2 regions of the Acinetobacter defluvii genome follow, and region 1 is predicted to be linked to the other one. Evidence: predicted binding sites of a transcription regulator. Region 1 holds the regulator's gene; the other holds the start of a gene.
The links. Region 1 encodes PhoB, which activates phosphate uptake and scavenging genes when phosphate is short. Its sites were predicted from a motif close to TGTCATNAANCTGTCATAA; they were not measured.
Positions count from the first base shown of each region.

Region 2: DJ533_RS09395 (porin) is a predicted target of PhoB. The motif match lies at 2,065-2,083, and genes of this name have one in related genera.

Region 1 covers NZ_CP029397.2:3,219,291-3,225,537, reverse strand. The annotation lists gene pncB (nicotinate phosphoribosyltransferase) at 1-527, shown strand, start outside; gene DJ533_RS17935 (sulfurtransferase) at 635-1,483, shown strand; gene asd (archaetidylserine decarboxylase) at 1,480-2,331, shown strand; gene phoR (phosphate regulon sensor histidine kinase PhoR) at 2,423-3,781, opposite strand; gene phoB (phosphate regulon transcriptional regulator PhoB) at 3,802-4,512, opposite strand; gene DJ533_RS17915 (TetR/AcrR family transcriptional regulator) at 4,736-5,440, opposite strand; gene DJ533_RS17910 (SDR family NAD(P)-dependent oxidoreductase) at 5,643-6,247, shown strand, end outside.
Region 2 covers NZ_CP029397.2:1,485,208-1,491,454, reverse strand. The annotation lists gene DJ533_RS09415 (hypothetical protein) at 12-221, opposite strand; gene DJ533_RS09410 (hypothetical protein) at 555-839, shown strand; gene DJ533_RS09405 (YARHG domain-containing protein) at 1,215-1,484, shown strand; gene DJ533_RS09400 (HIT family protein) at 1,538-1,951, shown strand; gene DJ533_RS09395 (porin) at 2,221-3,300, shown strand; gene DJ533_RS09390 (hypothetical protein) at 3,445-4,596, shown strand; gene thiM (hydroxyethylthiazole kinase) at 4,606-5,469, shown strand; gene DJ533_RS18905 (hypothetical protein) at 5,772-6,116, shown strand; gene DJ533_RS09380 (AlbA family DNA-binding domain-containing protein) at 6,058-6,247, shown strand, end outside.

The DNA of each region.
Region 1 (6,247 bases):
AAGCATTTCAAGCCTTAGATGTTCGGTTGCGTGATTTCCAAAAATCAGCGCTAGAAACATGGGTACAGGAGTATCGTGGTGATTTGGGTATTGCGTTGACCGATGTCGTGGGAATGGATGCCTTTTTGCGTGATTTTGACTTGTATTTTGCGAAGCTATTTGATGGCTTGCGCCATGATAGTGGTGATCCATTTGAGTGGGGGGATAAAGCCTATCAGCACTATCGTAAACTAAAAATTGATACCAAAACCAAGATGTTAACCTTTAGTGATGGTTTAGATTTAGAGCGTGCTTGGGCGTTGTATCAATATTTTAAAGATCGTTTTCAAGTCAGCTTCGGGATCGGGACCAACTTGACCAATGACATGGGGCAAACACCACTGAATATTGTTTTAAAATTAGTGGAGTGTAATGGTCAGTCGGTAGCAAAAATTTCAGATAGTCCAGGAAAAACCATGACAGACAATGACACATTCTTGGCTTATTTACGACAAGTTTTTGAAATACAAGAACCAAGTGTTGAGTAGAAAATCTATAGCTGATTTTTTGCTATAGAAAAGCATAAAATCAGCAAAATTGTAAAAAAGACTATGCTAAGATCATCAATATAAACTGTTAAAATTCAAAAAATCTTATGACTGCCTCACCTTTTAATTTTGATTTGTTGATTGATGCTGAACAGTTGGTGCCTTATTTGGGACATGAACAGTTACGCATTGTTGATCTGAGTCGGAGTTCGGTTTATGAACAGCTGCATATTCCGCATACCTTACATTTAAAGCCAAATCTTTTGGTGCGTCAGGAAGAACATGCTTCAGGTTTATTGCCAGATGAACATGGTTTGCGTGCCTTGATAGATTATTTGAATATTTCTCCTACACATCATGTGGTGGTTTATGATGATGAAGGTGGGGCATGGGCAGGACGCTTGATTTGGAATTTACATTGTTTAGGCTTTGAAAATGTCAGTTTGCTGAATGGCGGTATTCATGCGTGGTTGGGCGCAGGATTACCGACTTCCTCGGAAGTAGAAGAATTTAAAAAAGTGAATAATTTGGTCAAAATAGATTTTAAAAATATAGAAAAATATAGAATTAAATATGATCAATTATTAGACAAAGTACAACAAAGTGCAGTACAAGTGTGGGATTGTCGTACGACAGAAGAATATACAGGACAACGTTTAGCAGCCAGACGTGGTGGTCATATTCCCAATGCACGACATTTTGAATGGAGTACTGCAATTAATCGTCAAAATCATTTAAAATTACATCCTTTAGAACGCACGCAACAACGTTTAAAACAATTGGGCTTTCATTTGGATCAACCTGTGGTGGTGTATTGTCAATCACACCATCGTTCAGGATTGGCATATATCTTAGGTCGATTACTCGATTGGAACATTCAAGCTTATGATGGTGCGTGGAGCGAATGGGGCAATCGCCTCGACAGTCCTATTATTAGTGGAGAATCACCTTCGTGAGTCTGACCTCAAACTTAAAAAAACAACTCTTTATTCGTGCACAAAATTTAGTACCGCAGCAACAGCTCAGCCGTGTTGTGGGTAAGCTTGCTGCTAGTGAAAATCCGATTGTTAAAAATGTTGTGATTCAAGCTTTTAAAGCACAATATGGCATTGATATGTCGATTGCACAGCAAACCGATGCCTTAAAATATAAATCATTTAATGAGTTTTTTACCCGTGCTTTAAAAGATGGCGTGCGTGAAATTGATGCAGATGCAAGCAGCATCGTTTCACCTGCGGATGGTGCAATTTCACAATTGGGTAAAGTGAAAGAAGGCGATGTATTTCAAGCCAAAGGACAAAGTTTTTCTGTTGAAAAACTAATTGGTGATCCACAACTTGCTGCACCATTTAAAAATGGTGAATTTGCCACGGTTTATTTGTCACCGCGTGATTATCATCGTGTACACATGCCTTTTGCAGGGACATTAACTGAAACTTTATATATCCCAGGCGAATTATTTTCAGTGAATCAAACCACTGCGGAAAATGTACCAGGTTTATTTGCGCGTAATGAACGTATGGTCTGTTTGTTTGATACTGAACTAGGGCGTATGGCGGTGGTTTTAGTGGGTGCAATGATCGTGGCAGGAATTGAAACTGTCGCAACAGGCAAAGTCAAACCATCTGGTCGTTTAGAGTTAAATCACCATGACTTAAAACTTGAAAAAGGCGATGAATTAGGACGTTTTTATTTGGGTTCAACGGCGATCGTTTTATTTGAACACGATAAAATGAATTGGGATGCGCAATTTAAAGCCAACTCAGTGGTGGTTATGGGTGAAGCTTTGGGGCATACCTTATAAGCATTTAACAAACTGTAGCTTTTAGTAAAGGTGAAGAAAGCTATATTCTTCACCTTTCATTTATTCTAAGATTTAGCCATAAAAACAAAAATCATTCAGGTTTATATAAACGTTCTTTCGGAAATACGACTCTAAAGGTAGAGCCTTGGTTTTCAATAGAATCAATTTCTAAATAAGCATTATGTTGCATGAGTACATGCTTCACAATTGCTAAACCTAAACCTGTACCGCCCGTTTGGCGACTGCGTGCGCTGTCAACACGATAAAAACGCTCAGTCAAACGTGGTAAATGTTTTGGGTCAATGCCAATGCCTGTGTCTTGTACTGTAAAATAACCATGTTGACCATCATCATGCCAGCCCATAGTCACTGAACCACCTTTAGGCGTATATTTAATTGCATTGGTAATTAAGTTGCTGAAAGCGCTAGCAAGTTCAGTGTCTGAACCGATCAAATCACAATGACTGTCGATATCCAAATTTAAGGTATGCCCATAATCGACATTATAAGCTTGTGCATCATCAAATAATTGATTCATCAAACTTGGCATTTCAATAATTTGATTTTTGGCAATTTGTTTATTGCCCTCAAGACGAGATAACAACAATAAATCATTGACGAGTGCATTCATACGGCGTGTTTGCGAATGCATTTGATCGAAAGCACGTTTCCAACGAGGATTTAAGTCTTCTTGGTCGGTAAATGTTTCGATATAGCCACTCAACACAGTCAGTGGTGTACGTAATTCATGCGAAATATTATCGACAAAATCTTTACGCATTTGTTCTAAGTTATGCACACGTGTGACGTCATAGGCGACCAATAAACGGCTTTCACTACCAAAACGTGTGAGTTTAATTTGGACATAATGTTCATCATAAACCGTTGATTTTATTTTAATGCCATCAGGTGATTGGTCTATATTATTAAAATACTCAATAAAACTCGGTTGACGAATAATGGTCAAGATATTGCGACCCCGATCTGACATTTGAATGCCAAGTAATCTCTCAGCAGCAGGATTCCACCATTCGATTTGATGTAATTCATCGGTTAAAATCACGGCTTCTGCCAATGCAACCAAGGAAGATTGTGCTCGGTCAATTAGACCCACCATTTCTGCTTGTACGACACGTTCTTGGCGCTGTGCCCGATAGACATTGAACAGCAATGCACCCCATATCCCGCTTAAGTTTGGCGGGACATCATAGGGGCGATTGGAAATCCATTCATTGACCAAATACAAAGAACGCAGTTGAAATATAAAAAAGATCGCAAATGCCAGTGAAATACAGATCCAAAAATACCCTATCCCGACGCCTATGAAGCATCCGATGACTAAAAGAAATGCAAGTAGGCGTAAATCTTGTTTGGCAAATGTCCACAAACTGCTATAGCGAAACTTTTTATGGTCTCGTGCAAGATCGGGGACGGGGTAGGGTTCATACATAAAACAAAATTGACCTAAATTTAACCTAAAGCAACATCAGCACGTGTAGAAAAACGGTATCCTGTACCACGAACTGTTTGTACATAACGGTCAGCACCATAAGGTTCTAACACTTTACGCAAACGACGAATATGCACATCAATGGTACGGTCTTCAATATAGACATTTCCGCCCCAAACTTGGTCAAGCAGTTGTGCACGTGTATAAGCACGTTCTGGGTGGGTCATAAAGAATGCCAAAAGACGGTATTCAGTTGGTCCCATTTCTAAAATGCTATCGCCAAAGCTCACACGTTGGCTAACTGGATCTAGAATTAAACCATTTGCATCAATTGATTTTTCCCCACTCAGTGCATTGGCACGGCGTAAAACAGCTTTAATACGAGAAACCAATTCACGAGTTGAAAAGGGTTTGGTCATATAGTCATCAGCACCAGCATCTAAACCTTGTACTTTATGATCTTCTTCACCACGCGCAGTCAGCATAATCACGGGAATTTCAGCCAAATTTTCATCACGCTTTAAGCGGCGACATAAGTCTACGCCACTTACGCCACCAGGCATCATCCAATCCAATAGGATCAGTGCTGGTCGTTGGTCTACGATCATTTGATGCGCTTGTTTGGCATCTTCAGCTTGTAAGCATTGAAAGCCAGCCATATCTAATGATGTATGGATCATCTCTCGAATCGGAAGTTCGTCATCGACGATTAAAATATAGTCATCTTTCACAACGCAATATCCTATGTATGAACGGTGAACCGTTTTATTATTTATGACAGGCTTATTACAAAGATTAATTATGACAGTATCATTGCAAAAAAAAGATATCGGCTATTTTTTGCAAAATTTTGTGACAAAACCTGTGAAGTTATATGAATATTCCATGAAATAATCAGGATTGTTTAGTTTCATAGTTTGAATAAAAATAACCCGTCATACAAATTTGGTATATTTAAGCACTTTGTTTTTCAGAAAAAGAATCCAATAATGATAAAAAAACAGTTTCACAAGCAAACACCACTTGTTCTACGGAAAGTTTAAATCCACCCATCACCCAACGCACAGCAATCTGTGTCACATAACCATTCAGTCCTGTCGAAACCAAAGAAATTTCTTGCTCACTGTAGTTAATTCGCGGCATCATCAGCATGACAAAGGCATGAATCATACGATCAAAACGTCCCATGGTTTCATGAATGGTGGCTTGATTATGTAATTCTTGTACCAACATCGCATCCACATAAATAATGCGTGCCATACGTGGATCAGCCTTTAACATCGAAAACAATGCAAATAAGCCTGAGTGAATCATTTTTTTAGAATCAGGAGAGGCTTGCATCACTCCTTGCATTACAGTTTGTTGTAATTGATCAATTAACTGTAAAAAGATTGTTTGGAATAATTCTTCACTTTTCTTAAAAGATTCATAGAAATAGCGTTCTGTCAGTTTTGCCTCATTACAGACATCCTTCACAGTAACTGAGAAAAAGCCTTGCGTACCGTAGGTTTCAATTCCTGCCTCAATCAGTTTTGCACGGCGTGCTAACTTTCGTTCAGACAAAGACATGCCTTTAAATTGTCTTTCTTTTACCAATTTTTTAGATGTGCTTGCTTTTTGCAACTGTGAATTGGTGTCATTTAAAAAATCTGTAGTCATATGAATTTGTGCCAAATTAAGTGTGCAAATAGCAATATTTGATCAATAAAAATAGTTGAAATTTACGTCATACTTCTGAGCAACTCATCAACAAGCAAAAGCTTAACATATTATATTGACAATAGTCATTGTCAAAATTATAGTGTAGCACTGAGTGTATGTATATAAAATACGTACTAAAGAATTCAAACAAGGAAACTCAATGAAAAATTTTAAAAATAAAGTCGCTGCGATTACAGGTGCAGGTTCAGGTATGGGACAGCAATTGGCAGTTTTATTGGCAAAACAAGGCTGTCATTTATCAATCAGTGATGTCAATGAAAAGGGTTTGGCTGAAACTTTAGAATTAGTAAAGCCTTATAATGTGCGTGTCACATCTAAAAAAGTAAACGTTGCAAAACAACAAGAAGTAAAATCGTGGGCAGAAGAAACTGTTCAAAATCATGGCTCTGTAAATATGATTTTCAATAATGCTGGTGTCGCGCTTGGTGCAACGGTAGAAGGCGAAAGTTATGAAGAACTAGAATGGATTGTGGGTATTAACTTCTGGGGTGTGGTTTATGGTACCAAAGAATTTTTACCATACATCAAGAAAACAGGTGATGGTCACATCATTAATACCTCAAGTATCTTTGGTTTAACCGCACAACCGACCCAGTCTGGCTATAATGCAACCAAATTTGCGGTACGTGGTTTTACTGAGTCATTACGTCAAGAACTTGATATTGAGAAATGTGGTGTGTCTGCGCTTTGCGTGCATCCAGGTGGGATTCGTACCAATATTGCAAATGATGCGCGTTTGAGTGA
Region 2 (6,247 bases), 1.6 Mb from region 1:
ATAAAGCTTGATTAAGCAATCTGCTGATGCAGTTTTTGTAAAAAAGCGTCTGCATCTAACTTACTTTGAAACTCTTTATGATAAATACCTGTCGCTTTTTGATTATTTGGTGTGTATTCAATATCTACAAGAAAATTTTGATTAATCATATTCTTAGATACATGTATCGCAATAATATGCGAGGAGTTTAAGTAAAAACCATCTTCGATTTTAACTAGCATAGCACAACCTCAAACTTTATAAGATCAGAAGTAATAATAAAAAAGCTCACCATCTGATGAGCTTTTTTATTTAACTAATTTAAAGTGAATATTACATCAAATTAATTAATAGTGAAAAAATTTAGATCTTTTTATGTAACTGAATACTTATAGCTATTGTAATTATATTGTAAATCGGATAGGAAACTTATACCAAACCAAAACGATTAGTACAATATTGTCGGACACTTTCCTAAATTTTCATAAAAACTTAATGTTAGATTAAAAATACAGTGATGCCGATCACATTTTAAATAAAAGACCTATTAAGTGTCTTTTATGGAGGTTGTTCTAATGAACTATTTAATTATTTTAAATTCAATTTATGAAGATCATTTTGATGAGGTTCATAAAACCATTGAAGATTATGACCATTCGATTCGTATCAACAAAAATACTTGGTTAATTAACACCAAATATGAAGCTAATATTATTCGTCAGCATTTGGCAAATATGATGAGTATCCATGATTCATTACTCATCTTTCAAACAAATGATAATTTTTCTATTGCAAATCAACTAGATGTTAGTGACTGGCTTGAGGATATGCAACAAAGTAACTTAATGACAACCACCTAATCATATTCTATTTAAAAAACCTCCTCACTTATAATAAGGAGGTTTATTATTGAACCTTTTAGATTATCAGTCGTTTACGTAAATTAAATATGTAATAGATCTTCTAGAAGTTTAACAAAATCGCCATTGTGAGGTTTTTATTGCATGTTTACTTCACATACAGTACTTACTTTTTTATAATTATATTTTTAAAATTAAAAGCAATAATATTAAAACCTTAGCCACTAATTTCATGTTTTTATTTGAATATAAATTATGAAGAAATTATGAAGCTAAATTACACATCAATAATTTTTCGTCATTGAAAAATAAGAACAGACCCTTATAATATAAACCTATAAGTGACAATTCAATATGTCCATTTGAGGCAAACTCATGAAAAAAAATTTTATTACGGCTTTTACATTTACAAGTTTATTCGTTGGTTCTTTTGCTTTTGCAGCAGACAATGCACAAGAGTGTAAAAAGCTTCAAGATGATTATAATGTTATTTATGCATCTAAAGGCTTCTGCTTTAAAGATCCCGAAGCAAAAGCAAAATTCGGTAATGAAAACTGTTTTACATCAAAACCTAAATTTTCAGAAAAAGAACAGCAAAAACTTGATCAAATAGCAGAACGTCAAAAAGAATTAAAATGCAAATAAAGGTATGATAATAATATTTCATAGTTTTAACATTGCAAAGAAGGAATTTAAAAATGGCTTATGATGATCAAAATATATTTGCTCGAATTTTACGGGGTGAACTTCCTGCAATCAAAGTCTATGAAGATGAACAAGTGCTTGCCTTTATGGATATTATGCCACAAGCCGATGGTCATACTTTAGTCATTCCTAAAACCCCTGCTATAACCTTACTTGATTTACCTCCAGATGCTGCTGCATATACCATTCAAGTGGTTCAGAAAGTTGCAAATGCAATGAAAAAAGGATTGGATGTTCCAGGCATTGTACTCATGCAGCTTTCAGGTGAGTCAGCGGGTCAAACTGTACCACATGTACATTTCCACCTCATTCCAAGCTCAGTGCATGAACTTGGCAAACATGCAGCACAAATGGGTGATCAAGAAAAAATTAAAGTATTTGCAGAACGAATCAAAGCTGCTCTTTAAAATAAAATACTCAACTCAAAACCTAAAAATGAGGCGTTCAAAGCCTCATTTTTTTTCATTCTTAGAATAATAATCCTCATCATTTCAGACAATTTTTTCCATTTCTCATTTAACGTCATCAAAATGTCATCTAGTCTTCACCCATTTGTAACAAAGTTTACAGATACTGCTTCCAAGTTAGTAAGTCACGTAAAGATTTGTTTCTTGCTTACGCGATATAAAAAATTTATAGGCTTATGCCCAACTAGGACAGATTTGGAGAAATCTCAATGAAAAAAGTGCTACTCGCTGCCGCAGTTGCATCATTCGGCTTAAGCGCAGCGCAAGCAGCGCCAACATTGTATGGTAAACTCAACGTTTCATTAAACCAAGTTCAAAACTATGATTTTGCAGATAATGATGAAACTCAATTAAATTCAAACGCTTCTCGTATTGGGGTTAAAGGCGAAGAAGCTTTAACAGATAATATTTCAGCAGTATATCAAGCAGAATGGGCTGTTTCTACAGATGGTTCAGGTTCAGATACTGACTGGAGTGCTCGTAATCGATTTTTAGGTCTTAAGTTTAAAGATGTTGGTACATTAAAAGCAGGTAACTACGATTCTTATTTCAAAACTGCTGCAGGTAAATACCAAGATATCTTTAATGATGATACAAATCTAGATATCACTAAAACCATGCATGGTGAAGAGCGTCTTAAAAACGTTGTAGGTTTTGAAACAGATAAAAACCTCATCGTTCCAGGTCTACAATTCAACATTATGGCACTTGTAGGCGAACATAACTCTACTGAATATACAACTAAAGAAAATGACAGTTTCAGTGGTGTATCGACTTCAATTTCTTATGAAAATAAAGACATCGGTTTAGCTGCTGCGATTGCGGGTAACTTTGCAGTACCTGGTGACTATGCTGCGCTTAGCTTAAAAGATGTTGAATCTGATGCATATCGTGTTACTGGCTCATTAGACTTAGGTGCTTTAGGTGCGAAAGGTTTAGTATTTGGTGCTTTATGGCAACATGCTGAACTTTCAGACTCTCCTTCTGCTGCTGCTTTAACTGCTGCAAAATTAAAACCTGAAGCAGCTTCTGCTGAAGAAAAAGCATGGGCAATTACTGCGGGTTATACCATCCCTGAAACGCCAGTGACATTAAAAGCACAGTATCAATCTGCTGAAACCACAGCAGATGGCATGACGGATCGCACAATTGACCAATATGGTGTTGGTGTAGACTATAATTTCAACAAACAAACTCGTTTTTATGGTGTGTTAGCACAGCAAAAACACGATTGGAAAGCAGAAGATAAGAAAACTGTCTTTGGTGTAGGTATGGAATACAACTTCTAACCCCTATTCTGCTACAAAAAAAGGAATATGAGCAATCATATTCCTTTTCTTTTCCACCTATTTTTAGGTGATTTCATTTTAGAAAAATCCAAAGTAGTATCAATCTAGGCTATAATCACTTTAACTTGAATATTTTGATGAATTATGGCTTTACTGATTCTGCAAAAAGAACATGATGAAAGTAGCTTTTGTCCCCTGTGTAAAGCATCCATGTTTATCGTTTCTGCAGAACTAAACGATGAGCCTGTTGAATATTTTGAATGCACACATTGTGAACATAAAATCTCTGACTCAAGTCTAATTCATTGTACTTGTCAGACATGTTCAAATGCCCTGCTCGAACAAAAAACCACCTCTCCACAAAATAAAAAAGTTTTAAATGTTCGAAATTTATCAAGCTTATATTTAATCGATAAATTATTTTTATTCGCCATTTTAGATAAAATATCGAATAATGATTATTTTCAAAATGAGTTTATTAACTTTGAAAAAATAAAATGGGAAAAAGTAACAGCGACTTATTCTTTACAAAGCACAATTTTATATCGTTTAGAGAAGTATAATGTCATTACCAAAAAGAAAATGGTAACATTAAAAGATAATGACAATGACTTTTATTTAAATATACGAGTGGATCGCTTTTTAGAACCCTCATTATATGCGATTCATCAAAAATTAAAGCAATGGTTTTTTGAAGATTTTAAATTTGGTGCACCTTTTCAACAAGCTGAAGAAGTACATAGCACCTTATTTATTATTTTCTATCATGAAATTTTGGAGTTCACCCAATATTACTGCAAACGATTAGGTGTTAAGTTTTCTGGTAATAAAAAATTTAAAGAATATTGTTATTACTTATTAAACTATTTATCGTTGGGGCAAATTTATTATATGGTGCAAACGGCATTAGATTACTTATCTGAGCAAAAAAATGCACTTGACTCACTTAATACGGATTTTAATAATACCAATAAATTACGCAAAACTTTAGAAGAATATCGAAAGAACTCAATTACCAGAAAGTTTGAAATATCAACCCTGCCCCGTCCTTATGATTTATATTTTAGTCGGGTCAGTGAAATATTTTTATTTCATTTAATTAAACTCGATGAAAATTATGTTGCGCAAACAATTCCTTCTATTTGGCAAAATATTAAGCCACGTATGGAGTTTTTTTCAAAATTTAACTGTATGTATTGTGGTTCGACAGATTTAATCGTTGAATATGATGATAACCAATCAATTTCTACATTTTGTAACTGCTGTAAACATCAAGATCATTATTTTACCAAGTGAGGACTGAATATGAACCACCTTGAAGATCTTCAAAATATTCATTCTGAACAAAGAAATATTCAAACTGAGATGTTACTTGAAAAAGTGATTAATGCATGGATGCAATTGCAAACGCAACAACCACTTGTGCATTGTATTACCAATAGTGTTGCTGCAAATTATGTCGCAAATGTACTTCTAGCAGCAGGTGCATCTCCTGCCATGATTGATAACCCTTTTGAAGCAGAAAGCTTTGCCAATATCGCTGCTGCGCTTAGCATTAATCTCGGCACGCCTACATCTGAACAAATGCAAGCGATGCGTATTGCAGCGCAAACAGTAGCGACCAAAGCAACTCCTTGGGTGCTAGACCCTGTTGGTTATGGACCATTTTTAAAATGGCGCAGTGACATGGTCGATGAGTTGGTTTTATTACAGCCTACCATTATTCGAGGAAATGCCTCTGAAATCAGTGCGCTTGCAGGTAACCAAATACAGTCCAAAGGTGTCGACAGTACAGTTGCCAGCCATGAAGTCTATCAACAAGCGATGTCACTTTTAACTTATGGTGAATGTGTTGCTATTTCGGGTGAATCTGATTTTATTTTATCGAAAGCGCTGAATTGCGTCATTCAAGTGAATGGTGGTAGTTATTTACAACCCAAAGTCACAGCAACAGGTTGTGCTTTAGGTGCTTTAATTGCAGCGTATAGTAGTGTCACAACGCCCACAATCGCCACGCTTTCAGCACATATCCATTTTGCAATTGCAGGAAAACGTGCTTTTGAAAAATCACAATCGGTAGGTAGCTTCAACGTTGCTTTTTTAGATGCTATTTATGAAATGAATGCTGAAACGATCAGTGCATATGCTGATTTTATTATAATTCAATAAAATCCTTTGCAGTTAACCCTATAAAACATGCATTTTCATTTTTTTAATGTATTGAAAGAGATAGAGAATTTTGGAAAATTTTCTATTTTCAAGTGATCACATTTAAAACTAGACTTTAGAAATAATATAGTTTTCCAGTCACTAAACTGAAATATTTGGCATATTTTTTAACAACTTTCATCCTTAAAATTAGCTATTCATCTTTATTTATCAAGCTAAATCACTTATATCTAAACTATATAAATAGTCCGATGACATATTTGTTGTAAATACAAAACACCAAATCATGAGGGAAAAGGTGTGTGATGGATTTAAACACATATATCACCAATAAATTTAAGAACTTCAATGAGTTTTTAGAAACGCATTGGCACGACTACCCCAATACTTATAAAGAAATCCAAACTTTACTCTTTTTTCAATCTTATACCACCAAAGAGCTTTCAGAAAAATTTGAAATTAATATTTATCAATCTTTACAATATCCAACACTAAGACATTATTTTCAAAGAATTGAAAAACACATTCATACTCCTCCCAAACAACTCTTTCCTGTTTCTTTTCATCGCCCCTATGAACATATTTTAAATGAGTTTAGATATCTTAGCTTTCACCAAGAATCCTATGAACTACATAAAAAAAATTGAAAGAATCAAAGAAACTTTTAATAAAATCTCAATTCCCATTCATAGCCATGAAATTTATACAGAAATTTTACGAATCTTAAATCAAAGCTTTGATTTTCTAGCGGATATAAATGTTGCAACTGAGCATAAAA